DNA from 4 places in the Paenibacillus sp. FSL H7-0716 genome. Region 1 is predicted to be linked to each of the others. Evidence: riboswitches for the same ligand, from Rfam matches in the RefSeq annotation. Region 1 holds a riboswitch; each other region holds the start of a gene.
What was found. Region 1 has a riboswitch for cyclic di-AMP ahead of MHH60_RS28375 (hypothetical protein). Riboswitches for the same ligand answer to the same signal wherever they lie in the genome.
Positions count from the first base shown of each region.

Region 2: it holds a riboswitch for cyclic di-AMP, as region 1 does, so the genes downstream of both, MHH60_RS27710 (3D domain-containing protein) here and MHH60_RS28375 (hypothetical protein) in region 1, are expected to answer to the same signal.
Region 3: it holds a riboswitch for cyclic di-AMP, as region 1 does, so the genes downstream of both, MHH60_RS02800 (APC family permease) here and MHH60_RS28375 (hypothetical protein) in region 1, are expected to answer to the same signal.
Region 4: it holds a riboswitch for cyclic di-AMP, as region 1 does, so the genes downstream of both, MHH60_RS23740 (C40 family peptidase) here and MHH60_RS28375 (hypothetical protein) in region 1, are expected to answer to the same signal.

Region 1 is NZ_JBBODA010000037.1:33,094-40,629, forward strand. Features, by position in the region: gene MHH60_RS28365 (ATP-binding protein) at 109-1,653, shown strand; gene MHH60_RS28370 (response regulator) at 1,650-2,351, shown strand; cyclic di-AMP (ydaO/yuaA leader) riboswitch at 2,563-2,722, shown strand; gene MHH60_RS28375 (hypothetical protein) at 2,834-3,286, shown strand; gene MHH60_RS28380 (Na-translocating system protein MpsC family protein) at 3,296-3,673, shown strand; gene MHH60_RS28385 (aspartate kinase) at 3,730-4,959, shown strand; gene kdpB (potassium-transporting ATPase subunit KdpB) at 5,049-7,073, shown strand; gene MHH60_RS28395 (sensor domain-containing protein) at 7,101-7,536, shown strand, end outside.
Region 2 is NZ_JBBODA010000034.1:43,800-51,335, forward strand. Features, by position in the region: gene MHH60_RS27685 (small, acid-soluble spore protein, alpha/beta type) at 86-262, opposite strand; gene veg (biofilm formation stimulator Veg) at 406-681, opposite strand; gene yabG (sporulation peptidase YabG) at 958-1,860, opposite strand; gene rsmA (16S rRNA (adenine(1518)-N(6)/adenine(1519)-N(6))-dimethyltransferase RsmA) at 2,026-2,910, opposite strand; gene rnmV (ribonuclease M5) at 2,907-3,458, opposite strand; gene MHH60_RS27710 (3D domain-containing protein) at 3,635-4,801, opposite strand; cyclic di-AMP (ydaO/yuaA leader) riboswitch at 5,087-5,316, opposite strand; gene MHH60_RS27715 (TatD family hydrolase) at 5,515-6,285, opposite strand; gene MHH60_RS27720 (HD domain-containing protein) at 6,337-7,536, opposite strand, start outside.
Region 3 is NZ_JBBODA010000001.1:624,097-631,632, reverse strand. Features, by position in the region: gene MHH60_RS02810 (DsbA family protein) at 1-384, shown strand, start outside; gene MHH60_RS02805 (disulfide oxidoreductase) at 381-845, shown strand; cyclic di-AMP (ydaO/yuaA leader) riboswitch at 1,040-1,199, shown strand; gene MHH60_RS02800 (APC family permease) at 1,324-3,141, shown strand; gene MHH60_RS02795 (iron-hydroxamate ABC transporter substrate-binding protein) at 3,345-4,352, shown strand; gene MHH60_RS02790 (FecCD family ABC transporter permease) at 4,573-5,628, shown strand; gene MHH60_RS02785 (FecCD family ABC transporter permease) at 5,628-6,662, shown strand; gene MHH60_RS02780 (ABC transporter ATP-binding protein) at 6,718-7,518, shown strand.
Region 4 is NZ_JBBODA010000023.1:13,948-21,483, reverse strand. Features, by position in the region: gene MHH60_RS23755 (M1 family metallopeptidase) at 1-1,972, shown strand, start outside; gene MHH60_RS23750 (hypothetical protein) at 1,984-2,814, shown strand; cyclic di-AMP (ydaO/yuaA leader) riboswitch at 3,032-3,170, shown strand; gene MHH60_RS23745 (C40 family peptidase) at 3,228-3,656, shown strand; cyclic di-AMP (ydaO/yuaA leader) riboswitch at 4,019-4,161, shown strand; gene MHH60_RS23740 (C40 family peptidase) at 4,167-4,658, shown strand; gene MHH60_RS23735 (GNAT family N-acetyltransferase) at 4,848-5,333, shown strand; gene MHH60_RS23730 (c-type cytochrome) at 5,461-5,817, shown strand; gene MHH60_RS23725 (4a-hydroxytetrahydrobiopterin dehydratase) at 5,899-6,186, opposite strand; gene MHH60_RS23720 (hypothetical protein) at 6,415-6,708, opposite strand; gene motA (flagellar motor stator protein MotA) at 6,915-7,536, shown strand, end outside.

The sequences.
Region 1 (7,536 bases):
TTTTCATATTTTTTTACGGAATTTTTACGCCTAAAGCCGGTTTATTTTACTCCTTTTTTACAGTAACCTAATGGGAGGAACTTCAGAAAAAGCAGGGTGTGATTCGTTATGTCGAAATGGAAAGCAATATGGATTTCGTTGCGAGCGTACCTATTCACAACGGTACTAATCGTTCTCATGACCTTCGTACTAAAACCGTTTGGTCTTGCTTTCGATTTGGTCAATATCGCCATTATTTATTTGCTTCCGGTTCTTTTCAATGCCGTCTACGGGGGTTTGCGCCCTGCTCTCTACTCAGCGATCCTGGGAGTGTTGGCCTTTGACTTTTTCTTCGTGCCTCCCGTTGCAAGTTTTGCCGTGTCAGACTTGCGCTATCTGGTTTCATTTGGCGTTTATTTGGCGGTTGCGACATTAACGGCAAGCTTGGCGGCTAGGCTGAAACGGCAGGTCCATTATTCCAAGCAAAAAGAGGCACATACCGCTGCGCTGTACGCGCTTAGCAAGCAGATGAGCGCGATCGCGGATATCGATTCCATGCTTGACCATTTTTCTCTACAAGTTTCACAAACCCTGGAGACAGAAATCGCGATCTATTTGACCAATAACCGGAACAACCTGGTTCTTGCCCATCGGACCGCCGAGCATCCCGACGATAGCCAAAAGAATGCGGAGCTCTCTGTCGCGCAGCGAATGTTTGAACACGGCGAGACGGCCGACTTGAACGAATCACCGGGTAACTTTATTCCGCTTCGGGCTGAGAAACGCATCTATGGTGTCATGGTATTCTATCCAAAACAAACACTAAATGGGATCTCAACCGAGCAAATGCAGCTCCTCGAAGCGCTCGCAGGCTTGGCGGCGAGCGCAATAGCTCGCGTCAAGCTGGCGGAGGAAGCCAAGATTGCTCATCTTACAGCAGAGTCGGAACGGCTTCGTACCGCGATTCTGAATTCGGTTTCCCATGAGCTGCGCACCCCACTAGCAGCCATCATCGGCTCGGCAACCGGTCTGATCGAGGGCGAGCATCTATTCTCTTCGGAGGATCGCATGGAGCTTCTTTTCACGATCCGGGACGGTGCTCTTCGCATGAATCGACTGGTGATAAATTTGCTCAGCATGGTTCAACTTGAAAGCGGGATGCTGCGCCTTAGGAAAAACTGGTGCGATGTGGAGGACTTAATCGGCGTTACGTTGACTCAAGTCAAGGACTTTCAACAACATCGCAAGCTCCGCGCCGAGCTGCCGGATGACGACCCCATTATAGTGCTGGGCGATGAAGTGTTGCTGGAGCAAATGTTGGTCAATGTGGTCAGCAACGCGATCAAATACAGTCCGGATTACAGTGAAATCGTCCTGTCTGTACAAACCGAGGAAGATGACGTTGTCATCTCAGTCTCCGATAAAGGGATTGGACTGGAAGAGGACGAACATGATCGGATATTCGAAAAGTTTTACCGTTCAGCCGCGGCGAAGCAAATAACCGGTACGGGTTTAGGACTTGCCATATGCAAAGGAATCGTCGAGCTTCATGGGGGAACGATTTCGGCGAAGCCGAACGAGCAGCGAGGGACCATTATAACGATCATGCTTCCCTTTAACAAGCAAGACGACAAGTATGCAACATTTTTAAGAAAGGGGCATCTAGAATCATGACCACTAAAGAAAATGGGGCTCGCATTTTAATCGTCGATGATGAACCCCAAATTCGCAAGCTTCTAAAGGTAACCCTGCAAGCCCATCAATATGCCATCTATGAAGCCTCGACCGGAGAGGAAGGTCTGCATCAGGCTTCCTTGATATTGCCGGACTTGATTGTTCTTGATCTCGGATTGCCTGACATGTCCGGTATGGATATTCTTGGCCGCATCCGGGAATGGTCGAATGCGCCGGTCATTGTCCTAACGGTAAAAGATCGGGAGGAAGACAAGATCGCCGCATTAGACAGCGGCGCCGATGATTATGTGACCAAGCCGTTCGGAATGGGAGAACTGGTCGCCCGAATACGTGTTGCGCTGCGGCACATGGCCAAATCGGCGAACGAACCCCACTTCCAGTTCGGCGAGCTCACCATCGACCTGGCACATCGGAACGTGGAATTGAAGGGAGAACGAATCAAGCTGACCCCAACGGAATACGATCTGTTGAAAATTCTCGCCTCCAACGCCGGGAAGGTCGTCACGCAGCGTCAGTTGCTACAACAAGTGTGGGGCAGCCAACACAATCAGTCAGACAGCCATTACTTGCGGGTGTATATCGGGCATCTTCGCAAAAAACTGGAGGAAGACTCAACCCAACCCAAGTTCATTGTGACGGAGCCGGGGATCGGCTATCGCTTCCTGTCCAGGGAATAACAGAAGCGTTCATCCTGTCTAAGTCGATTCTCCACCACTCGAAAACGTAATAATGGAACCTTTTTGCAGAAATATTGCCGTCTCGGTTAGTTTTTGTTCAATGCATCCGCTTTCATGCACGAGAAAAGGCGAAAAAATCAAAAATCGATGTCGGATTCGGCTTTTACATTGTCGTGAAAAAAGCGTATGATCTCTATCAACAACTTCAAAATCAATTGAATCGCTGAATTCCCTAAAGGGAAACGGGGGAACCAACCTGAAGCCTTTACATGGTTTCACGGGGTGAATTCCTTGTCTGCGTAGCACATGGAAAGGGTACTCTCAAGCCCTAACCCGACAGCTAACCTCGTAAGCGCATTGAGAGAGAACCGTACCCGAGCTGCGTTTGTCCGATGGACTGACAACAGACTGCCCGAGAGCCTCGTTTCTCTGCTCTTCGGGCTTTTTGTCGTACCCAAAAAACATTTAGGAGTGTGGCAAGCATGTTACATGTACAAGAAGCGGATCCGCTGCTGGGTCTTCAATCGTCCGGTTTTCGGTATGAGGAGAGAATTCGTTCCATCGAAGTATTTCGTTTCGATCAAGAACTGACCCAGCGTCTATTATCCAACAACGAAAAAGATAGCATCTGTGGATATCTGAAACTATCCGGTAATGGATTCAGGGGTTGGGGCGAATATCGATTGCCTTGCAGCAGTAGAACGTTCGACCTCGTCGGATGGGCTTCCGTTTTTATGAATCTGAAAGGTCTTGATGTTGCCCAAGCTTTTCAATTGGTTCAAGAGAAGGAAGAGAAATGGGGGAGATTCCGGAAAGAACTTGCCGAATCGACGTTATTGAACTGTGTTCCTACTCTCAGATCCCCTGTTCATTTGCCTTTTCCGAAAGAACACATCTATTTCATGGAACATACTGACTCTTACGTCTCATTCTGATTTCCTGACATGAAGGAGAAATGTATGATGCAGGAGTTAACCAACCAACTGAAGGAAGCCTATTTGCAATGTGAGCGGGAAGTGCTCGGCGTACATCCGCAGGAGGTTGAAGTAAGAGTCATTAAAAATCATATTGTGATCATTGCCAAAGGGACTCCAACAATTGAACAATCCATCTCTGTCCATGCCATACGCGGCAGAAGCATTCATCAAACGATATGCGAAATGGATCGCGAACGTTTGCAAGCACTGTTGAAGCCTAAAGTTGCCTCAATTGTCGGTTGCGACGTTACTTCCATTCAATCGGACATTTGCATCGGCACCGGAGAAAAAATGGAGCTTATTCATTTGGATTGCGATATCGAGAACAAGTTTATGCATGATTAAGTTTAAGTAAACGGTTTTACGGGACAAATTCGAAATCATACACGGGAGAGATGATGTTGTCATTATTGGTGATGAAATATGGAGGCAGTTCCGTAGGCGACGCCGAACGGATAAAGCGCGTTGCGCGACGGATCGCGGACCGAAGGCAGGAAGGCCATCAGTGCGTCGTCGTGGTGTCCGCAATGGGAGATACGACGGACGATTTGATCGAGTTGTCCAAACAAATCGCGGAGACAACTCCTTCAGCACGTGAAATGGATATGCTGCTCAGTACCGGAGAACAAGTTGCGGTAGCCCTGTTATCCATGGCACTGCACGTCCTGGGCGAACAAGCTATCTCTTTAACCGGATGGCAAGCTGGCATTCTTACAGAAGCAAACCATGGGAAGGCACGGATTATCGACATTCAGACAGATCGAATAAGGAATGCGCTAAATCAGGGGAACGTCGTCATTATAGCCGGCTTCCAAGGCGCGACAGAAAATGGCGAGATTACAACGCTTGGACGAGGAGGCTCCGACACAACAGCTGTCGCGCTTGCAGCAGCGATTCGGGCAGACTTGTGCGAAATCTATACGGATGTGGACGGTGTTTATTCAACCGATCCCCGCATCGTCAAGCTGGCCAGAAAACTGAAGGAAATCTCGTACGATGAAATGCTGGAAATGGCTCATCTCGGAGCGGCGGTTCTCCACCCCCGCGCAGTGGAATGTGCCAAACAAAATAAAGTGAAGCTGGTCGTTCGATCCAGCTTTACGAACCATGAAGGGACGCAAGTGAAGGAGGAAACGGATATGGAACAAGGAATCGTGGTTCGTGGCATCGCGTTCGACAAGCCTATTGCGCATGTAAGCTTATTGGATATGCCAACAAGCCCCAACCGACTCGCCACGGTTTTTAATTCGCTTGCAAAAGACGACATTGATGTCGATCTTATCGTTCAGGGCGGGATAAGGAATGGCAAGGCAGACCTGTCCTTTACCGTTAGTCTCGCCGATCTGGAGAAGGCAAAAAGTGTGCTTGATCTTATCCAGGCAGACGTTGGATTCAAAAACTTGGAAGCCCATTCCGATTTGGTGAAAGTATCTATCGTCGGGGCAGGAATGGTCAGTTCTCCAGGTATTGCGGCAACGATGTTTCATACCATTGCCGAAACCGGCGTAAGCATTCACACAGTCAGCACTTCTGAAATAAAAATCTCGTGCGTAATCGAAGGCACCAAGCTGCATGAAGTTGTTCGCTCCCTGCATACTGTGTTTGAACTCGATGATCGCGAGTGGAGCTAAATCGTGATTGATGCAGCCAAAAACGGCTTTGTCGAAGGTGGGGCAGCATTCAAAATCGCTAGTGCAACGGACGGAATAAGGTGATCCTCATGAAGCAGGAATGGAGAAATTCATTCAACAGAGCAACGGTTACTCGGGCGCTTATGGAATGTATACGCAAGCTCAATCCGCGGCGGATGATGTGGAATCCGGTTTTATTCGTGCTTGAAACGGTAACCTTGCTGATTCTGCTGATCATTCTTTTTCCTGCCTATTTTGGCAGCACACAGTCGATCGGATTCACCGTCGGGGTGTTTGTTATTTTACTGTTCACCATCCTCTTTGCCAATTTTGCAGAAGCTTTAGCCGAAGGACGGGGAAAGGCGCAAGCAGACAGCCTGATCAAAACAAAAAAAGAGCTGTTCGCGAGGCAGATTCTCAAGGATGGATCCATTCGAGAGGTAGCCGCTGACGAGCTATGTAAAGGAGATATCGTCTGCGTTCAAGCCGGGGAAGTGATTCCCGGAGATGGCGTTATCATAGAAGGCTTGGCCGCAGTTGACGAATCGGCGATTACCGGGGAGTCAGCCCCTCTCATCAAACAGGCGCAGCCGGAGGCAAATTCCGTTACCGGCGGGACGACTGTGGTTAGCGATTGGCTTAAAGTGGAGATCACCTCCGAACCGGGACATTCGTTCCTTGATCGCATGATCTCCTTGATTGAGGGAGCCAAGCGTCAGAAAGCTCCAAACGAAATCGCGCTGAACACGCTTCTGATTGTTTTCACGCTCATTTTTCTGATCGTGGTCGTCACCTTGCATCCACTCGCTTCGTACATTGGTGTTCAACTGGACATAACCACGTTAATCGTCCTGTTTGTATGTCTAATTCCGACGACCATAGGCGGACTTCTATCCGCTATAGGTATTTCCGGGATAGACCGTGTGACCCGATACAACATTTTAGCCAAATCGGGAAAAGCGGTGGAGACGGCGGGTGACATCAATACGATCATTCTCGATAAGACGGGGACGATCACATACGGCAATCGCAGGGCTTCAGAATTCATCCCTTTACCTGGCGCATCTTTACAGGAGCTGATTGAAGTCGCTGTTATTTCATCCATATTCGATCATACGCCTGAAGGAAGTTCCATCCTTGAACTTGCCAAACAACACCATGTGAACAGCGATGTACGGGCATACCAAGGAGAAGCGATGCCGTTTACGGCTGAAGAGCGGATGAGCGGACTCAACTTGAACGGCAACTTTTACCGCAAGGGAGCGGTTAATGCGGTCAAGAGTTATATCATACAGCGAGGCGGAGAAATTCCGAATCAACTTCAGGAGCATAGCGACCGTATTTCCAGACTGGGCGGAACTCCGCTGGCTGTGAGCAAAAACAATCGCATTCTCGGTCTCGTTTATTTAAAAGATACGATTAAACCCGGAATCCGCGAACGCTTGCAAGATCTGCAGCAGATGGGGATTAAGACCATCATGTGTACCGGAGACAATCCGCTTACTGCTGCTACGATTGCCAAGGATGTCGGTATTGACGAATATTACGCCGAGAGCAAGCCGGAAGACAAAATCCGCATTGTCCGTGAGGAACAAGCGCAAGGAAAATTGGTAGCCATGACGGGCGATGGCTTGAACGACGCTCCCGCGCTAGCCCAAGCAGACGTCGGTCTGGCGATGAACAGCGGGACGAATGCAGCTAAAGAAGCCGCCAATATGGTCGATCTGGATTCCGATCCTACAAAGCTTCTCAAGGTCATTTCCATCGGAAAACAGCTTTTGATAACTCGCGGAGCCATTACCACCTTTAGTATCGCAAATGATTTTTCGAAATATTTTGCCATCATTCCTGCGATGTTTGCAGGAGTAATTCCCGAGCTTCAGGTTTTGAACATTATGGATTTACAGTCACCGACCAGTGCCGTTTTGTCCGCTCTGATTTTTAATGCGGTTATCATTCCATTATTAATTCCATTAGCTCTAAGAGGTGTGAAGGTTAAACCGAGGGGAGCGAGCCAGCTATTGTCGCGAAATATTCTGGTTTACGGAGCGGGCGGCGTCATATTCCCCTTCATCGGAATTAAACTGATCGATATGATTTTGAACTTACTTTAGATTCTGTTGAAGTCGAGGTACCCTGCGATGGAGAAGCATGTTGATACGAGAAGAAAAAAAGAAGACACCATTATTTCGGTGCGCATCGTTGCGATCCATATGCTTTTAGCATGTTTGTTGCTGCTCGGCTTCAAATTCGGACTCTCCAGCTTACTTCCAGGCACAGTTGCCATTTTCGCTACGTCCGGCATTCTCTATTTCACCATTCGACGCAATTTGAGCTCCATACGACTACAGGATGCTGCAAATTGGGAGATGGAAGAAAAGAAAATCAAGGCAACGTTGGAAAGCATTCAGGATGGTTACTACGAAGCAGATCCTTCTTGTCATTTGCTTGTATATAATCAATCGCTTGTCGACATTTTGGGTGTTTCCGTGCAAGAAATGGCGGGACGTAAAATGACGGACTTCATGGGCCCGGATGATAAGACGAGACTAAAACAAACGTATCAATGGGTAGCTC
Region 2 (7,536 bases), on a different contig from region 1:
AAACTTCTAATGAAGTCCAATAATAAAAGGGTGTCGCCATTTAGACGCACCCTTTTTCAGTAATATTCACTTTATAGCCTAAAGTTTAAGATTTCCGCGCGGCCTGTTCGGCAAGCTGTATCGCTTTTTTCACCATGTTGCCAGCGTCTTGAGTTGTAATACCACCCCAGCCCTCACGTTCTACGGTTTCATAAAAACCCAGCTCCTTGGCTAACTCTGTCTTCAGTTCCTCCGACATCATGCCTCGTTTTCTGCGGCTCATTACGGAATTCCTCCCTTTTGAAAATAAATGATTAACCCGTTGCCCAATTAGTATGCTTGCTTAGAACACGGATCATGCACCAAATATTTGTCCCAAAAAACGCAAACAAAAAACAGCCTCCAAGGGAGACTGTTCGTGAAACATTAAGCTTTAATATACATAATCCGCATCTGCCCATCGTCTTCACAAACTGTGATTTCCACAGATTCAGTAAGTATATCGGCATAGCTATAGGAGACTCGCTTAAAAGTTTGCTGCTCCTGATCCAGTTTGACAATAAATACAGAAGGGTACGTTTCTTCCAGGACACCTGTGCGTTCAACGGTTTTACGACGACCTCCGTTTGCACGCAATGTGATCTTATGACCGACGTGAGCTTCAAGACTGCGTTTGATTTCCAACAGCGCGTTATTAGCCATTACCTGACGACCACCTCTTTTCTTGTCCATTATACAACTTTTTCAGGACAATGTCAAAGCAAATAAATAATTAATTATAGTTGATGCATATTTCGTTGTCAACGGAATTTTTTTGCGAAAAATCAGCGCCGGACTAATATCCTTGTTATCTGTAATATAGGCATTACAAAGAAAAAAAGAAAGGGTTAAGCTCAGCGCTCACCCTTTCTTTCGGATATTCTATTCAGCCCATTCAAATTACCTATATTCCTGACACCATAGACCTATCTCTGTCGCTTAAATGGCTGATGGTGTCACTTTTAGCGCCGACAGATTCTGCAGTCGCGGCATTCCGATGCGGAAGCTGCCACGGGTCTCAACACCACCAATACCCTGATTGCCGCTGATGGTATTATTCAGAACATCGCTAAGATTTACAGTATCCCTGATGGAAGTAAAGGATGATTTTGCGGCTACATACACGGGATCCAGAGCATGGATCAAAATTCGGCCAGGTGAACTGGCAAAATTAGCCCCAGCTCCAAGTAATGCCTCGAAATGAGATTGGCAAGCACCGGCAACAATAGTCAACGCATCAAAATTCCGCTCATACTCCCTAGCTACCCTAATAGCAGCTATAAAGTTTTGCGAATTTTTATAGCTATTCAGACTATACAGATCGTAAGTATGCTGTTGCTTCAGTACCCCATCATGACCAGTGATCACTACAATGTCTGGGCGTACACGGGGCAACAGCCGGTATAACGTATCAGCCATTGCAGATTCATGAACATGATGCCCTTCAGCGGGAATCCGCAGCTGCTCGTATAAACTAAGGCTCTTATTCAAATATGCCGGATCGCCATCCAGATGCAGTACTTTACCCGGCACTTCAAAATAAGGAGCTTCCTTGGACGGTGGAGCCCATGTCCCCTCTGTTAGGGTTCCCCCGCTCCGCTGACTTTGCTCCTGACGATCCTTCCGCAGCTGTGTCAGTGATTCCTTCGCTTTGATCTGTGCTTGCTGTCCCCGTTCCGTTATTCGGGTAGGAGGCACTTGAACCAGGTCATCCAGAGGAGAATCCGCCAACAGGCGGAAATCTGTGCCTTTAATGACGGCTCTATCCTGCACAATATTATCTACACGAAATGTTAAATCACCGCCATAAGATTTGCGAACGACCAAGTCTCCTAAATTCATTACAACCACCACCTCTACCCCATCGTATGGGCAAAGGCCTCAGTTGGTTCATAACTCGCCATATTTTTAAAATATAAGAATGTATAATGCTCCACCACAATAACATCCTTATATTTCTACGAGAAACGGTTGTCGTCCTTTAAGACAACAACCGTTTCTTATTGCTTATTCAATTCCAGCGGCTAGCAAAACACTGCTTAAGCGGGCGTATTCTTCAAGACTGAGTGTTTCTCCGCGACGGGTCGGTTCAATACCCGCTTCTGCGAGTAAAGCCTCCAGCTGCTCACGTCCCTGTTCAGGGAAGTAACGAGCCTTCAGATTGTTAGCAATCGTCTTGCGGCGCTGTGTGAAAGAAGCGTGAACCACTTCAAAGAAATGCTTCTCACTCTCCACCTTTACCGGAGGATGCTCTCTAACCTTCAGACGGATAACAGCAGACTCCACATTAGGTTGAGGGATGAATACGGTACGTGGCACGATACAGACGAGCTCAGGCTCGCTGTAGTACTGCACGGCAATGCTAAGACTTCCGTATTCCTTTCCACCTGGAGATGCAGCCATACGCTCCGCAACCTCCTTCTGAATCATTACAACGATGTTATCAAGGGGAAGCTTCTCTTCGAGCAGCTTCATCAGAATCGGAGTAGTCACATAATAAGGCAGGTTAGCAACCACACTGACCTTGTTCACAGTGGTGAAATCTTCCTTGAACATTTCCTGCAAGTTCACATTGAGGACATCATCGTTACGAACCTTAACATGGGGATAGGGGGAAAGTACGTCTTTTAATATTGGAATCAGTCTACGGTCAATCTCTACGGCAGTTACAGCACCCGCTGTTAGTGCCAGACGCTCCGTCAGCGCTCCAATTCCCGGCCCGATCTCCAGCGCCCCAGAATCGCTATCTAGTCCAGCAGCGTCTACAATCTTGTCCAAAATATTTTGATCAATCAAAAAATTCTGTCCCAGGCTTTTCTTGAACTTGAATCCATAACGTTGAATAATCTCTTTGGTCCGTTTTGGAGTCGAAATTTCCTCTCTACCACTCATGAAGTAATGCCTCCCTGATCAATTTGGGCGAGAGCCCCGGCAAATTCCTCCCGCGTAATCCCAAACATCGCCAGCCGCTTGTACAGCTGTTTGCCGTTACAATATCCGATTCCAAGCAAATTACCAAGCGCCATACGTCTTTCAGCAGCCCGAGGGTGTACAAGCATTCCAGCGGCCATAAGATCATCAATACCAATCAAAGCAGGTGCTCCTTCAAAAGAGGTATGTACATTACGCAGCGCATGACGAATCGCCTCTGGCGATGCATTCTCTACACCGATATCCCCTTTTCGAGTTGCGTCCTTCTCTGGAATAAAAGCATGCTTACAGCCCGGCACCTTCGCTGAAACGATTTTACGAATTCGCTCCCCAGCATGGTCCGGGTCCGTAAGAATAATAACCCCTCTACGTTCCATAGCAAGCGCGATCTTAGCAATTACAGTCCGGTTTACAGCAGAGCCGCCTGTCTCAATGGTATCCGCTTCTACAGCACGCTTAATGGCTACGGTATCGCTTTTGCCTTCAACGACGATTAATTCCTTAATCATATTTCTTGACTCCTTCCAAAAAAAGCAAAAAGAAGAGGATTCGCTCCTCTTCTTTTGGTTAAAGAATGTATAAGTGATGAGCGGTTGCTCTGCGATCAACGAAATGATCATCCAGCGTTCCTTAACGGTTATCATCACTATAGCTTATCAAAGGATTTTTTGCAAAAGCTTCAGTTCTAGTTAAGCTCTGGTTTCACAGGTCCAATCACATAAACGGTACGTGATTTACGGCCGAAATTACGAGCATGGCTCAGGGAATCATAATAGACATCCACTTTATTGCCTTTAATGGCACCGCCAGTATCCTCTGCACGGCGGAATCCAAGCCCATCGATATAAACCCACCAGCCAATAGGAATTACATTCGGATCTACTGCAATTGTACGACCTTCCGTTACGCGTGTTCCGGAGGCAGTTTTAGTACCTATCCCTGGCTCTTCTGACGAATAAGCTGTCATGGAGACGTTCTTAATCATCTTCTTGTACTCAAAATCTACGCCAGCCTTGCTTGTGACGTTCTTAGTCTTAGCGCTAACTTTAGTCGTTTTGGAGGTAGTGCTTGATTTGGAAGTTGTTGTAGCTTTAGCAACTACAGTAGGCTTAGGAAGTGCTTTAGTACCAACGGCAATGATCTTATCTTTTGTTACCGTTTGTACTTCCTTGCCGATCATGCGCATAGAGGCCAGTTCTCCGTCTTGATAGATCTTTTCAATATGCTGAACCATGACGCCTGGTTTGCCTGCCTGTGCCACTCTAACTGTTCCCACAGTAAGGGAGGGATCTGCTGTCTTAATAACACGGAAAGGTAAGTTAGTTGTTCGCTGTACCGTTTGCTTGTTGATACGAACGATCTTAATCTCCATGTCAGCAGAGATGGTGGTGTCTAACGAAGGAAAAATCTTATCATAGCCTTCTAGGTTGATACCCAGTTTGTCAATCGCTTGACCGATAGTGTCTTCGGTCGTATATAACGTTTTTGTTGCTCCGTCCGCAGTAAGGCTAAATTTCTGCGCACGATTGATAACGACACGGTCACCGTCTTTTATTTCATCACTCAGACCTAAAGATAATTCATCATGCGGCTGCAGCGAAATTTGCTCTTTCTCCAACACATCACCTAGAAGTGCTTCTCGCGTTTCAAGTGTCTGTGTTTGCCCGTCTATTACTAAAACTAATTGTTTGTTACTTTGACCGTGTACGTACAGCAGAATTAACAGCGCGATTGCGATTGAAATCACACCTGCAAGTAAAAGTACGCGAGTATTTACTTGCTCCCACCGTAATGCGAAAGACCTGCTGGATGACTGCGAATCATGGGATACCTCTGGTTGGAATAAGCCCATTCTCTCCATCCTCCTTACATAGCCTCGTCGTCAATTTGTATATCATGAGGACTGAATTTCTTTGACGAAGCTATTTGAGATTGTCACAGGATACGCACGTATTAACTTAGCGTCTCCTGCTCATGGATCGCCTGCTCGGCACAGCTACTCCCACACCTGTTATATAACAGTATGCGGGCAACATTCAGTTTATTCAAAAATAAAGAAGCCTAAAAAGAGTTCTCTTGAGGACTCTTTCGTGGCTTCTCCGATGTCAGAATACGCGGGAATGTTTGTGCACGAGGTTGCCTCTCTTACTTGCGCTTACGGGGTTAGCTGTCGGGTTCGGACGAAAGAGAGACGCCCTATTTCAGGTCACCCGCTCACGGCGGTTGCCCTTAAATTCACCCCAAAGACCACGTGAAGAAATCAAATATTGTTCTGCGGCAATTCCTAGTCGTATTCAAGATACAGGCATGCGGCAGTCCAATATTGGTTCCCCCGTTCTCCATACGGAGACTCAGCGAGACGATCCATGAATCAATGGCTGTCACAATAACAACAGCTCACATCACTGAAAAGATGATATCCTGTTTTGATGCATGTTGTAAAGGACGATTCAACCACGTTTACGCAAATATATGGTTAAAATATTGTAATAATCAGCCGTTTTTATATTAAAAAAGTTTAATATATCGGCTATTCTCTATTTTTCACCCATTTTACTCCTGTTTTCAGACAATCCCAAATCGTTCCAGTGCGTTCGCATACGTAATTTTAGCCAATTCTTCCCATGTTAACCCTTTAATTTCAGCCGCAGCCTCTGCTACTAACTTCACATGAGCACTCTCATTTCGCTTGCCTCGGAAGGGGTGTGGAGTCAAATATGGAGCGTCTGTTTCGATCAATAATCGGTCCAATGGCGTCTGTGCAAGCACCTCTTTAGGCACTCTGGCATTTTTGAACGTGATCGGTCCTCCAAATGACAAATGAAATCCAAGGTCTAGGCACATTTTTGCTGTTTCCCAGCTGCCTGAGAACGAATGCATTACGCCACCAATTTCATTTGCTTTTTCCTCCCGTAAAATCCGTACGACATCTTCATGAGCATCACGGTCATGTATACAGATTGGCATTTTTAGTTCACGGGCTAGTCCAATTTGTTTGCGGAAGACCTCCTGCTGTACATCCTTGGGAGAGGTATCCCAATAATAATCCAACCCAATCTCTCCGATGGCCACCACTTTCTCATGGCTGCAAAGAGAGGCGATCCAATCGAGGTCGCCCTCTTTCATATCAATCGCATCCTGTGGATGCCAGCCCACCGCTGCATAAATATAATCATAAGATTCAGCCAGCTTCATCGTTGAAGGGATCGTTTCCCGGTTAAATCCAATATTGATCATCTTGCTGACTCCGGCCTCTACTGCACGAGCTATAACTTCCTCGCGATCCTCGTCGAATTGAGGCGCATCTAGATGTGTATGTGTGTCGAACAGATACATTTTAAAGCTCACTCCTTGTTGTTTTTATCAATAGTTCCATAAATATTTGTATTATTTTGCAAAAATCTCTGCTACAGAAGAGGGCAAGCGTGTAAGGGCTTTTTTCAGCTTATCCTGCGGAAAATATAGGTGATATCTGCCACGATGAATTCCGCTTATTGAGCGCACAATATCCGATACCTCTGAAATTTCCCGCAATTGCTCATTCCGATCAAGCAGTAAAATTTGATTATTGTCGAAGGCTGCTCCTGGACGGAACACATCATAAGGCAAATCTGTCGGATAATCAATCTCTAAGTCATATTCTGGGTTAAGTCCCGCTCCCGCAAAACTGCTGCGGATTTCCGCAATCATATCTGTATCCAAATTCTCGATCTCTACATATTTATACAGTTTACGATGAATAAAACGGGTACACAAGTCGCTTAATAACTCATCTTCTTCAAGTGTCCATTGCATAAAAGCAGTCTGTACCAGTGCCTCATCAAGCATTAAATATTGCTTCACTGTTACTTCTCCTCGAAAGAGATCTTCCAGCGGAGCGATCATAAAGCGAAATTTGTACCCCTCTTGGAACAATTCTTTAGCTCTACGGAAGATTTGACGCAAAATAATTTCAGAGCTGCGCGTCACCGGATGAAAATATACCTGCCAGTACATTTGATAACGCGACATTAAATAATCTTCAATGGCATGCATACCTGATTCTTTTACTACAATCCGCCCATTATAAGGACGAAGCATTCTCAAAATCCGATCAATGTCGATGGTTCCATAGTTTACACCTGTATAGTACGCATCACGCAGTAAATAATCCATACGATCAGCATCCAGTGGACTGGAAACCAAATTGACAACAATTTCATGCTCATAAGTCTTAGAGATAACTGAAGCTACTTTACGAGGAAAATCTTCCTCCACATCACGCAATATTTCGGTAATCTCCGTGTCCTCCAAAATAATCCGGCAGGTCCAATCCTCATGGTTCATTTCAAAAGCTTCTTCTATAGAATGTGAAAATGGGCCATGCCCTAAATCATGCAGCAAAGCCGCACACAAAGTAAGCAAACTTTCTTCCGGAATCCAATCCTTATACCCGCTGCGCTCAAATTGCGAAATGATTCTGCGTGTAATTTCATATACTCCTAAAGAATGAGAAAAACGACTATGCTCTGCACCATGAAAAGTGAGATATGAGGTACCTAACTGGCGAATCCGGCGTAAACGCTGAAATTCTTTTGTATTAATTAG
Region 3 (7,536 bases), on a different contig from region 1:
ATGGCTTTCGTTGGTCCTGACTCTGAAACAGCTTCATTAGCTGCATTGTCTGTATACCATCAGAATAAGGATGAATTCTGGAAGTTCTATGATGCTGTGTATGCGCAGCAAGGGGATGAGAGCGAGGAATGGGCCACTGAGGATTTCTTGGTAAGCCTTGCTGAAAAAGAGAAATTAGCGATCGATTACGATCTGTTGCGTAAAGACATCCAAGAGAAAACTTATGCAGATGAGCTGAAGAAAGATATTCAGTTGGCAACTGACGCAGGCGTGACAAATACGCCTTCGCTCTACATTAATGGAGTGAAAACGGCTGAACCTTTCGATATTGAAGCGATTACATCTGAAATTAACGCCGCCGCAAAAGCAGTGGAGGCAAAGTGACAAAATTCCTATCTTTTTGCAAGCGTAACTGCCTCTATCTGGCCTGGTTCGTCTCTTTGGTAGCTGTAGCTGGTAGCTTGTATTTAAGTGAAGTCTTGAATTATGAACCTTGTAAGCTTTGCTGGTTTCAGCGGATTTTTATGTATCCACAGTTATTTTTATTGGGAATTGCCACTTTCCGCGGAGATAAGCGCATCATTCCTTATGTGCTTCCATTAAGTTTGATTGGTGGCAGTATCTCAATCTATCATTATGCGGAACAGAAGATTCCAGCGTTAAGTAAAGTTCTACCTTGTACAATTGGTGTTCCTTGTAATAAAGATTACTTGAACTACTTCGGATTTATAACGATTCCTTTGTTAGCTTTAATTGCGTTTGCTTTAATTAGTCTCCTTCTTTGGTATGGACGTAAGGAAGAAGAAGTGATTGAAGTAGATGCAGAGGAGAGCTTAGGATTTTAGTTTTTACTTTGGAAGGTACAAAAACGCTGAAAAGGTATTAAAATCACGGGCTAGAGGGATAATTGAAGATAATGAAAGAGAGCATCCAATAAGACGCTATATTTGAGCTTATTGGATGTTTTTTCATTCTTTTTTCATTTTTTTCAACGCTTTACTGTAGGCACTTTGTAGACTAATATTAGACCTTGTGAGAAGTTGAATATGCGCTGAATTTTCTTAGGAAAAACGGGGGAACCAAACTTGGCATTCATGCCAATGGGGTGAATCGGAACCGGGTCGAACAGATCTCTACCGTAGGGCTATAACCACAGCCCGAATCCGCCAGCTAACCTCGTAAGCAAGGTGGGAAAATGACCATGCATAAGCATGCGGATCATTTCCGTATGCTTATTTTTGTGTCTGCATTTATGAAATCCACCGATGAAAACAGCGCACGGAAATTCCGTTTCAGCTCCCAAAGAAAGGAACTGTATCCACCATGGTAAGCAAGGTAAAACGACTATTGATCGGACGTCCGATGAAGTCGAATGAACTCGATCATGAAAAGTTATCCAAGGTTAAAGCACTGGCTGTCCTGTCTTCTGATGCGCTCTCGTCTGTAGCCTACGGAACAGAACAAATTCTGATTGTACTGGTGGCTGCCGGGTTTACTGCCATCTGGTATTCCCTGCCAATTGCATTAGCCGTATTGGGCCTGCTGGCCATCCTGATTTTATCCTACCGGCAGACGATTTTTGCTTATCCGCAAGGAGGCGGAGCTTATATCGTAGCCAAGAGTAATCTTGGTATTCCGACAGGGCTGCTCGCTGGGGGTTCATTATTGGTGGATTACATTCTTACCGTAGCGGTTAGTGCCTCGGCAGGGACGGATGCGATCACATCGGCTTTTCCAAGTCTTCATAATCATACTGTTCTCATCGCTGTATCTGTTATCGTTCTATTAACAATCATTAATCTTCGCGGAGTGACTGAATCGGCTTCATTTATCGCAATTCCCGTGTATTTGTTTGTGGTTTCGATTGTTGTTCTGATTATCTCCGGTATCGTTAAATATGCAATGGGTGGCGCGCATGCGAATGTTCCTGAAATAGGAAGCGCCGTATCTAATGTAAGTTTGTTTCTACTATTAAAAGCGTTTAGCTCTGGTTGTTCAGCCCTAACGGGAGTTGAGGCCGTATCTAATGCGATCCCAAACTTTAAAGCACCGGCTGAGAAAAATGCAGCCAAGACGCTAATGATCATGGGACTTATCCTTGGCTTTATGTTTACCGGAATCACTGTGCTGGCGTATTGGTATGGTATTGTGCCAGATGAAAAGGCTACGGTTGTCTCTCAGATCGCTGAATCGACCTTTGGCCGTGGCGGATTGTACTTTTTCATTCAAGGGATTACTGCAGTGATTTTGTTCTTGGCAGCTAATACAGCATATTCAGCGTTTCCGCTGCTCGCCTTTATGTTTGCAAAAGATAAATATCTGCCACATGCATTTATGGTCCGTGGTGACCGCCTGGGCTTCTCAAATGGCATTATTTTTCTAGGAGTTATGTCTATCATACTTGTGACTGCATTCCATGGGAATACGGAAGGGTTGATTCCACTATATGCGGTAGGCGTGTTCATTCCTTTTACCTTATCCCAACTGGGGATGATGGTGCATTGGATCAAAACCAGACCCGCTGGATGGGTGAAAAGATTTGTAGTAAATACCATCGGTATGCTGACTACATTGACGATTACACTTATTTTTATCATTACTAAATTCTCAAGCGTATGGATGGCATTCATTTTCTTACCTGCTGTAATGTTCGTGTTCCACCGTATTCATAAGCACTATTTGAACACTGCGGATCAACTGCGTATATGTCCTGCTACTGATAAACCTGTAATTAAAGGAAGTACTGTAGTTGTTCCTGTTGCAGGGGTTACACGTGCTGTATTACATTCCATCAGCTATGCGAAGTCTCTAACAGATAATGTTGTTGCTGTGTATGTAGGCTTTGATGAAGAAGACATTCATAAGATGGAGCAACGGTGGGAGGAATGGAATCCAGGTGTACGCCTGATTGTACTTCGTTCCAGATATCGTAGTATCATTCGTCCGTTAGTGAAGTTTATCGATACGGTAGAGTGGAAGACAGCTGCGACGGATCACATCACAATTCTGATTCCACAGTTTATTACCAAACATTGGTGGCAAGCCGTGCTTCATAATCAGACCAGCTTTTTAATCCGCTCGTATCTAATGAATCAAAAGGACGTTGTAGTAGCGACTGTCCCTTATCATTTAAATAAATAAGCAGAAGATAAAAAAAGAGGTTATATCCGGAACGTTCGGAATATAACCTCTTTTGTATTTTATATGAAGGAAATTGTTGCAAATCCACAGAATTTGAAATTTATATGTTGACATAGAGAATGAGAATCAATATCATTTAAAAGTGAAGCAGAGGTAATGATCACCTTTGAATATCAAAGCAGTTACATATAGGAGGGTTTTTAATGTTTTGGCTTAACAGAAAAAGATCAGGAAGCATGAAAGTAACGATGAGCGGATTAATAGTGATGACGCTTTTACTTTCCGCTTGTGGTAATAATAATGCTGAAAGTTCATCAAATGCAGGAGCAGCGCCTACAACAGCTCCTACAGCAGAATCTACAGAGGCACCTGCTGCACCTAAGACGTTAACTGATGCAATGGGTCATGAAGTATCGATTCCAGCTAATCCACAGCGCGTGCTGGGTTCATATTTGGAGGACTCTTTGGTAACTCTGGGTGTAACTCCAGTAGCTCAATGGTCAGTTACAAATGGCGTTCAGGATTATCTGGCCACTGAATTGAAGGATGTTCCTACAATTAGTTACGATCTTCCGTTAGAGGCTGTAACCAGCTTTGCTCCGGATCTTATTATCATCCCATCGGAGTCTTCTGTTCAGAACGGGATTTACGATCAGTTGAATAAGATTGCACCCACTTATGTAATTGGGGATGAACTAAATCAAGATTGGCGCAAATCGTTGCTCAAGATGGGTGAGATTTTGAACAAAACCCCTGAAGCAGAAAAAGCCATTAAAGATTATGATGTTAAAGCAGCGGCTGCGAAAGAACAGCTTGCAGGAGCTATTGGACAAGAGTCCGCGGCGATTCTATGGTTGGTGCAAAAAAACTTCTATATTGTAGACGAAACCCGCAGCAGTGGAGCTGTATTATATACAGACCTTGGCGTAACGTTGCCTAACTTAGTAACAGAGATCCCAGTAGGAACAAGAGCAACTTGGAATCCGATCTCGCTAGAGAAGCTTTCTGAGCTGACCGCAGATCATATTTTCCTTGTAAATAGTGATAAGACTGAGGGTTCGGAGATCCTAGATAGTGCAATCTGGAAGGGCATCCCAGCTGTAAAAGCTGGAAATGTGCATGAAATGAGTTCAACGAGCAGCTGGCTTTACAGTGGTGCGAACGCTGGCAGCAAAATCATTGACGATGTGCTAAAAAGTCTTGTGAAATAAAAGTCGTAATTCACCATGAATGAGACTGATCATTTCGGTGGGGAAGGGCGTGCAGATCAAGTATCTCGGGATACAAAGATCTGCACCATTTTTTTATAAACCAATCCCATAGTACGGAAAAATCGTTCCTGCAATTGTACAACATAAATATTTTTGCGATAATGAGAATGATTGTTGTTATCATATAAACCATTGTAACTATTGAATAAGGAGACGACTCATGGTTTCACCCTCAGATTTCGCAAATCGTATTAACAATGAACCTAAAAAAGCTCTACATACCCGACCGGCAGCTGCCATTGGTATTCTTATTTTTGGACTTGCTGCCATTGCCTTCGGATTGGCACTTTCGGTCTCAGTGGGTGCGGCAGATATCAAGTTAGCTACGGTATGGGAAGCTATATTTCATTTCAATCCAGATTTACAAAAACATCAGGTGATTAGAGAACTGCGATTTCCACGTGCTATTGCTGGCGCCTTAGTCGGTGCTTGCTTCGCAGTAGCAGGGGCTATCATGCAGGGGATGACAAGAAACCCGCTTGCGGATTCAGGGCTGTTAGGCTTGAATGCAGGAGCAGGGGTAGCGCTGGCAATAGTATTTGCTTTTGCACCCTCACTCTCATTCACTTCACTAATGTTGTATTGCTTTATCGGTGCCGCTGTGGCCTCTTTTATCGTATTCGGAATCGGTTCGCTTTCTTTTAATGGCCTGACCCCCTTGCGATTGACATTAGCAGGTTCGGCAGTTAGTGCTTTATTGGTTGCTATTAGTCAGGGAGTAGCTATTCTTTTCAACTTATCTCAGGACATAGCCTTCTGGTTAGCTGGTGGGATGGGTGGAGCTAGCTGGACTCAGATCAAGATTATATTCCCTTGGGTGGCCGTAGCCTTAATTGCAGCGATGATGTTATCACGATCCGTCACATTGCTCAGCCTAGGAAGAGAAGTTGCGGTTGGTCTGGGGCAGCGGACAAGGTTAGTTCAATTGGCATGTATGATTGTTGTGGTTATCTTAGCTGGAAGTGCGGTTTCAACGGTTGGCCCGATTGCTTTTATAGGACTAATTATTCCGCATGTTACACGTTATTTCGTTGGAGTGGACTACCGCTGGATTATCCCTTGCTCGGCAGTTCTAGGGAGCTTATTGATTATCTTTGCAGATATTGCCGCAAGAATGATAAATGCACCTTATGAGACACCGCTAGGAGCTTTAATTGCCATCATCGGCGTACCGTTCTTTATTTATTTAGCGAGTAAGCGGAAGGGGGAGCTGTAATGCCCAAATTAACCCTTACTCCAGATGAAAAAGAACGCCGTACACGCGCCCTAACGGTGTTATCACTCCTTGCTATACTGATCGTCGTTGTGTTTATAGTCAGTATGAATACAGGGTTTATGCGTCTATCCCCACTGGAGGTATTACATACACTGCTGGGTGATGGAACACATCAGCAAAAGCTTATTTTATTTGATTTCAGATTACCCCGCATCGTAATTTCATTGTTAGTTGGAGCGGGCTTTGCAGTATCGGGCTGTATTCTACAAAGTCTTGCACGTAATGCACTCGCTGAACCGGCTACGCTGGGAATAAGTGCTGGTGCAGGTTTTGCGGTAATCATTTTCATCTCGTTTTTTCCGGCTACAACAGCAGCGCCGATATTTGTCTTGCCTCTCCTAGCGCTTGGTGGGGCTGGCCTGACCGCAGCTTTAATCTATATTCTTGCCTACCGGAAGGCAGATGGTCTGTCTCCTACAAGGCTGATCCTTATCGGGATTGCGGTCGCTGCAGGAATCAATGCTTGCCAGCTTGTATTGGCACTTAGGCTTGATCCTAATAATTATCAATTTGTAGCTACTTGGATCGCCGGGAAAATATGGGGTGGGGATTGGAGATTCGTCCTTGCTTTGCTGCCTTGGATCGCGATTCTGTTACCGTTCGCTTTCTATAAAGCCCGGGTTCTAAATGTATTGAATCTAGGAGATCATACTTCATTAGGTCTAGGAATGCGTGTGGAGAAGGAACGTATTCTCCTTCTGGTAACAGCCGTAGCGCTTGCCGGCGCCTGCGTCGCAGTAAGCGGAGGTATTGGCTTCGTCGGCCTGATAGCACCACACCTGGCTCGCAGGCTCGTGGGACCCCGTCATCAGGTGTTACTACCTGCTAGTGCTTTGACAGGCTCGCTTCTTATGATTACCGCCGATACCATCGGCAGATGGGTGCTGCAACCTGCGGAAGTTCCTACTGGCATTGTGGTTGCGATTATTGGCGCACCTTACTTTTTATATTTACTCGCCAAGTCTAAAGCGTAAATTCGTTCATACTTAGGAGCATAGCTCCATAAATCTTTTAAGGGAGTTGTAGATCATGTCAGAACGTTTGAATACAGAAGAATTAAGTATTGGGTATGCAGAGGCTACTATAGTTAAAGGATTGAACTTGTCTATCCCTACGGGAAAAATCACCGCACTGGTGGGCGCTAACGGCTCCGGTAAATCTACAATCCTCAAAACGATGGCCCGGATTATGAAGCCGAAGAGTGGCACCGTAATGCTGGACGGCAAATCAATTCATAACTTTTCAACTAAAGAGGTTGCTCGTCAGCTAGCGATTCTACCGCAGAACCCAACGGCTCCTGACGGTTTGACGGTGTCTGAGCTGGTCAGCTACGGTCGTTTCCCTCATCAAAAGGGATTTGGCACGATGACCGCTGAGGATCGTAACATCATCTCCAACGCCATCTCTGTTACGGGAATGGAATCTTTTCATGATCGCCCTATTGACCGTCTCTCAGGTGGACAACGTCAACGCGCTTGGATCGCTATGGCGTTAGCACAAGAAACAGATATTTTATTCCTTGACGAGCCTACAACGTTCCTAGATATGGCGCATCAACTCGAAGTTCTTCAACTTTTGCAAAAGCTGAATGAGGAAGAGGGCCGTACCATCATCATGGTCGTGCATGATTTGAATCATGCTACTCGTTATGCGCAGCATATGGTAGCGATTAAGTCCGGTACTGTGGTTAGCGAAGGCTCACCTACTGAGGTTATGACACCAGATGTATTGCGGGAAGTGTTTGGAATTGAAGCGGATATCGTTCCGGATCCACGTACGGGTGTGCCACTGTGTCTTCCTTACGAGCTTGCTGCCTATAAAGCTGTGTAATTATCATCTAAAATCATA
Region 4 (7,536 bases), on a different contig from region 1:
GACCCTGGCCATCCTCGCGCTGCTGGGAGGAGGAATATGGGCCTTTTCAGGGGATAGCTCTACGGCTTCTGTTACTAGCTTCGCTTCAAAAGAGGCCAAGTCCTCCAGCGGCACAGCGCCTGCAGCCGTACCACAGCAGGTATTGCCTGAGAGCGCGCCCGTCCCGGCAGAGGAGGCTTTAAGCCAGCGGGTAGTCGAGTATCACATTGATGTCCAGCTTGTTCCTGACACAGAAACCTTAAAAGCTTCTGAGACAGTAACCTGGACACACCCCGGAGTAAAGCCAGTAAGTGATTTATATTTTCACATGTATCCAAATGCATTTGCCTCATCAGATACCACCTTTATGAAGGAATCCGGGGGGACGCTCAGAGGCGACAGCATGCCTGAGAACGGCTTCGGAAATATGACGCTGACCGATCTGCGCACGACAGAAGGAACTTCGCTAATGCAAAGAGTGCAATATGTCCAACCTGATGACGGCAATATCAACGATAAGACGCTCCTAAAGGTACATCTTCCTCAGCCTGTTAATGGTGGGGAAAGTGTAACACTTAAGCTTCAGTATGAAGTCCAGCTGCCCAAAATCTTTGCACGCATGGGTGCTTCAGGTAACTTCGTTATGGCTGGGCAATGGTTCCCTAAGCTTAGTGTATACGAGCCGAGGGGCACACGCGGAGTTAAAGAAGAAGGCTGGGACCTGCATCAGTATCACGGAACCTCTGAGTTTTACAGTGATTTTGGCATCTTTAATGTAACGATTGCCGTCCCTTCCAACTATACGGTGGCTGCGACCGGATTTCCTGTAAAAAATGCCAAGCTCAAACAAGATCAGAAAATATATCAGTTCTACGCCGATGATGTCCACGATTTCGCTTGGGCCGCATCCCCTGATTTTACAGTAGCTGAGGAAGCCTTCTCTACGCCGGAGGTGCCTGGAGTACGAATTAAGGTGTATCTCGACCCACTACACAAAGATTTAAAAGAGCGTTACCTTCAGGCTGCCAAGGCTGCCCTGACCTACTTCAGCAAATGGTATGGTCCTTATCCCTACTCTACGCTGTCTATTGTCGTCCCACCTAAGGAGGGCAACGGTGCTGGAGGAATGGAATACCCTACCCTTATTACAGCCTTTGGGGCCGCGGATTCTTCTCCAGATACCTCACTTGAAAGAACCGTCATTCATGAAATCGGCCATCAATACTTCTACGGTATGGTAGCCAGTAATGAATTCGAGGAGGCCTGGCTGGATGAAAGCTTCACTTCCTATGCCGAAGACAGACTTATGGAGCAAGAATACGGTATCAAGTCTAATTTGCCTTTACAGGCCAGCCTGGTAACTATACCTGAGCCGTTAAATCTGGAAACGTGGAAATATGCAGGGGCGGATTCCTATAGCCGAAATGTTTATATCCGCGGCAAGCTTGTACTTAAAGATATCGAACACCAGGTAGGTACCAAAGCAATGAACAACATCATGTCCTCCTACGCTCGTAAGTTCCGTTTCGAGCATCCTGCTACGTCAGATTTTCAGAAAGTCGTTGAGAAGGTAACCAAAAAACCATGGCAGGCCTATTTCGATGATTACATTTATGGTGATGGAGCGCCTGACTTCTCAGTAGATACGATTACTTTTAAAAAAAATAACAGCGGCGATGCCCCAAGCTACGAATCATTAGTGAAGATTTCAAACAAAGGGAGCCATTACGTTGATGTTCCCGTGAAATTCACATTCGCCGACAGCTCTTCGGTGCAGCGGGTCTGGAACGGTGAAGGAGCAGAGACTACGTTTCAATTGTTAAGCGATAAGCCTCTTCTCTCTGCTGAGATTGACCCTGAACATTCCATCTTATTGGAGAGCAAACATCTAAACAACTTTAGGCTGGCGGAAATAGAGCCCAAGACGCTCTCTCGCTGGACATTAAGTGTAACTAAACTACTTGAAACCGTGCTCGGAACTCTTGTCTGGTGAGGTGAATGATTGTGAGAACATCGATAACCCGCGGCTGGCAAAGCATGAAGGAGCAATTTTATATTTTAATTCTGCTCTTCATCTACCGACTGCTCTGGGGCTACTTTATGTATGGTTTCATCCGATCTGCTATTATTCCAATTCTACTGCGCTATCCGGATAAAGACGCCGGAGGCAGCGGTATGGGCAGACTGTTATATTATATCGAGGGACAGTTCAGCTTGAATACGGACCCTGCGATACGCACTTGGTTATGGATGCTTCTGGCGCTTGTTGTCTTGCGACTTCTGCTTTCCCCTTTCATAAGGGCAGGATTGCTGCATGAGCTCCACCAGGAGCGAAAGGGCGAGCGTGGACTGTTCTTTTTCCCTGGCATGAAGATCTATGGACTACCTGTCTTAGTCTTTAGCCTAATCGAATGGGTGCTGACCCTGCTGCCGCTTTACTGGCTTGCTCCAAAAATGTACGGGCTGTTCTTATCCTCTTTGTTTAACTACGCTTTGTTACTTCATTTAGTACCATACGTATTGGCATGGCTTATATATATTTTTATCGTGCGCCTGTTTCTTCTATATATGCAGTTTGGTTACACCGGCGGTACAGGAATGTTCTCCTCACTGTTCATCTGCTTGCGGTCACTGATTCCTGCTATAGGTGTTTCCATTGTACTTGGTGCGGGAGGCTTGCTCTTACTGCTAGTGTGCGGACTGACGGGTCTGTTCTGTCCCGGCCTACCGGCACTTATAATACGGCAAATCTCACCACTACCTTCTACGCTCTTAAAAATGTGGGGAATCTCTGCACAATATCATCTATGGCGTAGCAAAGCATTTCCACAATAAATCAACCTTATTTGACATAATAAAAAGGTCCCAATTCCTGTATTTAGGAGCTGGGACTTTTTCTCAATACGGATAACTTAAGAGTATTTGCAAAATCGTAAAAGCTCTGTTACAATAAGTCCTGTGCTATTAGTAACAATTTTGTAATCAATTGAAACGATTCCTACATAACTAAATGTATTTATCGTAAGTGTAACTGTCGAAACGTCATTCTCTGGTGCTTAACACGCCTAATTCCTTTGCACCGGGAAGTGGGGGAACCATATTTTGGGTGAATTGATCTCGCTTTACAGGGATCATAGGGAATCTTCTACCGAACCCTTAAGCTAACCTCGCAGGCCTTGGAAGGAGTACATCTTTTGAAAAGACATAATTTAAGAAAAAAATGCGTCGCTGCGGCGCTAGGACTTGTAATGGCGTTATCTATTGGTGGAGGAAGCGCCTTTGCCGACTCTAAAATGGACTCTGTAATCTCAAAGACTATTGGAGTTGCCTATAAAACCGGAGGTACAAGCACTGCCGGATTTGATTGCTCTGGATTTACAAAGTATGTATTCAAGAATGTGGGTCTTACTTTACCTCGTACATCAAAAGCTCAATATAGCGTTGGAACTGCTGTATCCAAAAGCAATCTGCGTTCTGGTGATCTAGTGTTCTTTAACACACTTGGCAATGGAGTATCCCATGTCGGCATTTATGTTGGAAACGGAAAATTCGCACAATCGTCCTCTTCGCGTGGAGTGACCATCACTTCACTCAGTCAGGCCTACTGGGCCAATCGTTATGTTGGCGCTAAAAGAGTAATGAGTACTTCAGCTTATCAAGCTGTAGCCTTCGATTGAAACCTTCCTCACAACTATAACCTCATAATTACAACTATATGAACCTGAATCTGATTATGCCCGTAATCAAATTCGGGTTTTTCTTTTTTCCATAATATATTTTTACACTATTAGAGCCCAATTGAAACACGTTTATTTGATAAAAATTGCAATTATATTAAAAATTAGGTCATTATTAACGCTTACATATGCCTTTCTACCGTAAAAATGCCAATTTTTCTGCATTAATATGTTAAAAACGATTGCCAAGCGGCTTTCTGTTTGTTACAATTAGCGCAGTGAGATTTTAGTAACATTTTTGTAATCATTAAGTTGTTATTTACAAAGGTTTTGTCATGTATTGATTACAAGCTAATCCTAATCAACAGTATGAGCCGAGTTTCCTAACTATTAGGAAAACGGGGGAACCAACTTTGGGTGAATTGACCTCCATTATATAGAGGGGTCATAGGGGACCTTCAACCGAACCCTTAAGCTAACCTCGTAGGCATTTGGAAGGGGTATACACTTTTGAAGAAGAAGTTAGCAGCAGCAGTACTAAGCTTTTCCATCATCCTCACCATCGGAGCAGGAAGCGCTTTCGCAGATTCCAAAATGGATAAAGTGATTGACAAGGCCATCGGTACTAAATACGTATCCGGCGGTATATCCACTAACGGATTTGATTGCTCCGGATTTACAATGTATGTGTTTGATAAGATTGGCATTAACCTTCCACACCAATCAGGTTCCCAATATCAAATGGGCACAGCAATCTCCCGTGATGATATAAGAGCCGGAGATCTTGTATTCTTCAATACAAGTGGCAAAGGTGTCTCCCATGTCGGCATTTATGTCGGTGAAGGTAAGTTCGCACACGCTTCTACCTCACGCGGTGTTACGATTAGCTCTCTGAGTGATAGCTACTACGTGAAACGCTACGTTGGTGCCAAGCGCATTATGAGCACAGACGCTTACCAATCGGTTGCTGCTGAATCGGAAGACAATGATGATGTGCAATAAGTAACGTACATAGGCTCTTTTCCAAGGTAACTCTTGGAGGAGAGCTTGTTTTTTTGTCTTATTACTTATTTACCCCTCTCATAATTTGTAAAACATTTCTCTCATATAAAGTTTCTGAGTCGAACCTCCCCCATTTTGTATATAATTAGTAATATAGCAATGTCCTCGTGAAAGGAGATCGATGACTTTATGATAAATCCCTCGGTAACTTTTCATGTAGTTCCTATGGAGGCAATTCACGGAGAAGCTATTTGTAAGTGGAGCTATACGCCTCCATATAATATTTATGGCTGGATGCCGTGGGAGCAGATGCAGGCTCTTGGCATCGAGTTTGGTGATCCGCAGCTCCGGGAGGAACAATATATCTCCATATTAAATGAACAAGAGGTATTGTGCGGATTCGCACAGTTGTTCCCGATGGAAGGAGTCGTTCGTTTAGGAGTTGGGATGCGCCCCGATCTATGCGGCCATGGTTTAGGCAAACTATTCGTGGATGCCATCGTCCAGACAGCCTTGAATCGTTATCCTGATCGTGAGATAGATCTAGAAGTCCTGACCTGGAACCAACGCGCCATACGAACTTATCAAAAATGTGGATTTACGATTACAGATACGTATGAACGCCGCACACCTACAGGAGATAAACCTTTTTATTGCATGGTCTATGACAAATGATATTAAATACCATATATTTCATAAGAATGATTGTATTCTCGTTCATTTTTTTGTCACAAACCCTATGATAACGCTTCACCATAAGCTATAATGTAGGGAGCAGCTTACATAGAAGGGACGAATTGGGATGCAGAAATGGATCATGAGCGGTTTGTTTTTTGCCGCCTGTGCCTTTGCGGTAGTACTCATGTTTACACTTCCGGGTAAAGAAGAGGTAGCGGAAGAAAATAAGCCCACGATGCCGGTAGTTCAACTGGACGCAGCAAAGGCAGAAGCAACCGTGAAAGCCAGCTGTATCACCTGTCACGGCGATCAGCTTCAAGGTGGAGTTGGACCAAGTCTTCAGAATGAAGGCGGCCAGCATGACGCTGAGGAAATCTACAGCATCGTCACTAAAGGACGTGGTCAAATGCCTTCCTTTAAGGAGAAGCTAGCGCCTGAAGAGATCGCCAACGTCGCACTCTGGCTCTCAGAGAAAAAGTAACCCATCAAGCAACTAAAAACGCCCGTGTATGAGATAGGTGACTATCTATGCACGGGCGTTTATTTTATGATTTTGGCTAAACTAGTGATTTTTTTCAAAGGCTTCATTAAATTCATGCGCCGCTCGAAGATCTAGAGCCGTAATCCCATCTTCTTCATTAGATTCAAGTCGCAGGGTAACTGTTTTATAATCAATCGTAATATGTGGATGATGATCGAAGGCTTCAGAAATCGTGGCTACTTCATCAACGAAAGCAATGCCCTTCATATATTGGCTGAACATATATTTTCGCACCATAACATTATTATCCAGCTTCCAGCCCTCCAGCTTAGTGATCTCCTCACGCAGTTCCTCTTCCGTAAATAACAATTCGTTTCCTCCCTTACAAAAAATTGCAGTAAAGTGCGCAGTTCCCTTTACTTGACTTAGGCGTTAAACAAAACATCCCTTAGCTTCTGAGGTCCAAGGGATGTGCCAGGATAAAGGCGATATTTTCGATTTAATGTATTCACAAATCCCAGCGATTATAACTCGGCTTTATCAATTTTAACACGGGCTACTAACTACGGGCAAATTACGTCCCGACGTCTCCTCAACCTAAATCAAAACCACTGAAGCCAAATCCTCTTCGCCAACTAAAATATTAATGCGGTGCGTGTCCTTATCGTAAATAATTACGCCGCTCCCCACTTCAATCATAGGTTCATTACCCAACGCGAAGAAAAGATCCTCAGCCAATGCTTCCCATACCTCCAGCTTTGATTCTTGGGGTAGTTCCTGCCACTCGTCCGGATCCATCTCGAAAAATAAATATCCATCGGAAATTCGTCCGACGGCTTCGGTCAAATCCGTTAGAATTTCACCGTAATCTCTACCATGCTTTACACCCACGTATATCACTCCGTTTTCTTCACAGATGAATAATTACTTACCTTATCCATTATAGCCGAAAAAATGACTTCACAAAAAACCGAATGATGTCGATAAATAAGAATATACGTTAATTCGGTTTCGCACAGAGTGCCCTGCCGCTGTTTCAAGGATGATATACGCGGCATTGTCGGAACACATCTTAAATCTCACGGACGAGGTGCAAAATGGAAATTTCAACAATAATTGGTTTAATTTTTGGTTTGGTTGCTGTAATCTGGGGCATGATCCTCAAGCACGCTCCACTTCATGCTTTGGCCACACCTGCTGCTTACGTTATTATCTTGGTGGGTACGGCAGCTTCTATTTTCATGGCTTTTCCTTTCAACGAGGTCAAAAAGATTCCAAGTCTGTTCAAAATGATTTTTATCAAAAAGAAATTAATCAGTAAACCCGAATTAATCACTATGTTCATGGAATGGGCTTCTATCACACGGCGTGAAGGTCTGTTGGCTCTAGAATCAAAGGTCGATGAAATAGAAGATAACTTCCTCAGGAATGGCATGCGGATGATCATTGATGGAAATGATCAGGATTTTGTCCGCGATGTCCTCATGGAGGATATCCACGCCACAGAGGATAGACATAAAGCAGGAGCGCTCATTTTCTCACAGGCAGGTATGTATGCTCCTACCCTTGGGGTGCTCGGGGCGGTTATCGGCCTCATCGCCGCTCTGGCTGATATGAGTGATATGAACAAATTGGCTGCGGCAATCGGGGCTGCCTTCATCGCCACTTTGCTAGGTATCTTTACAGGTTACGTATTATGGCATCCTATTGCCAATAAGC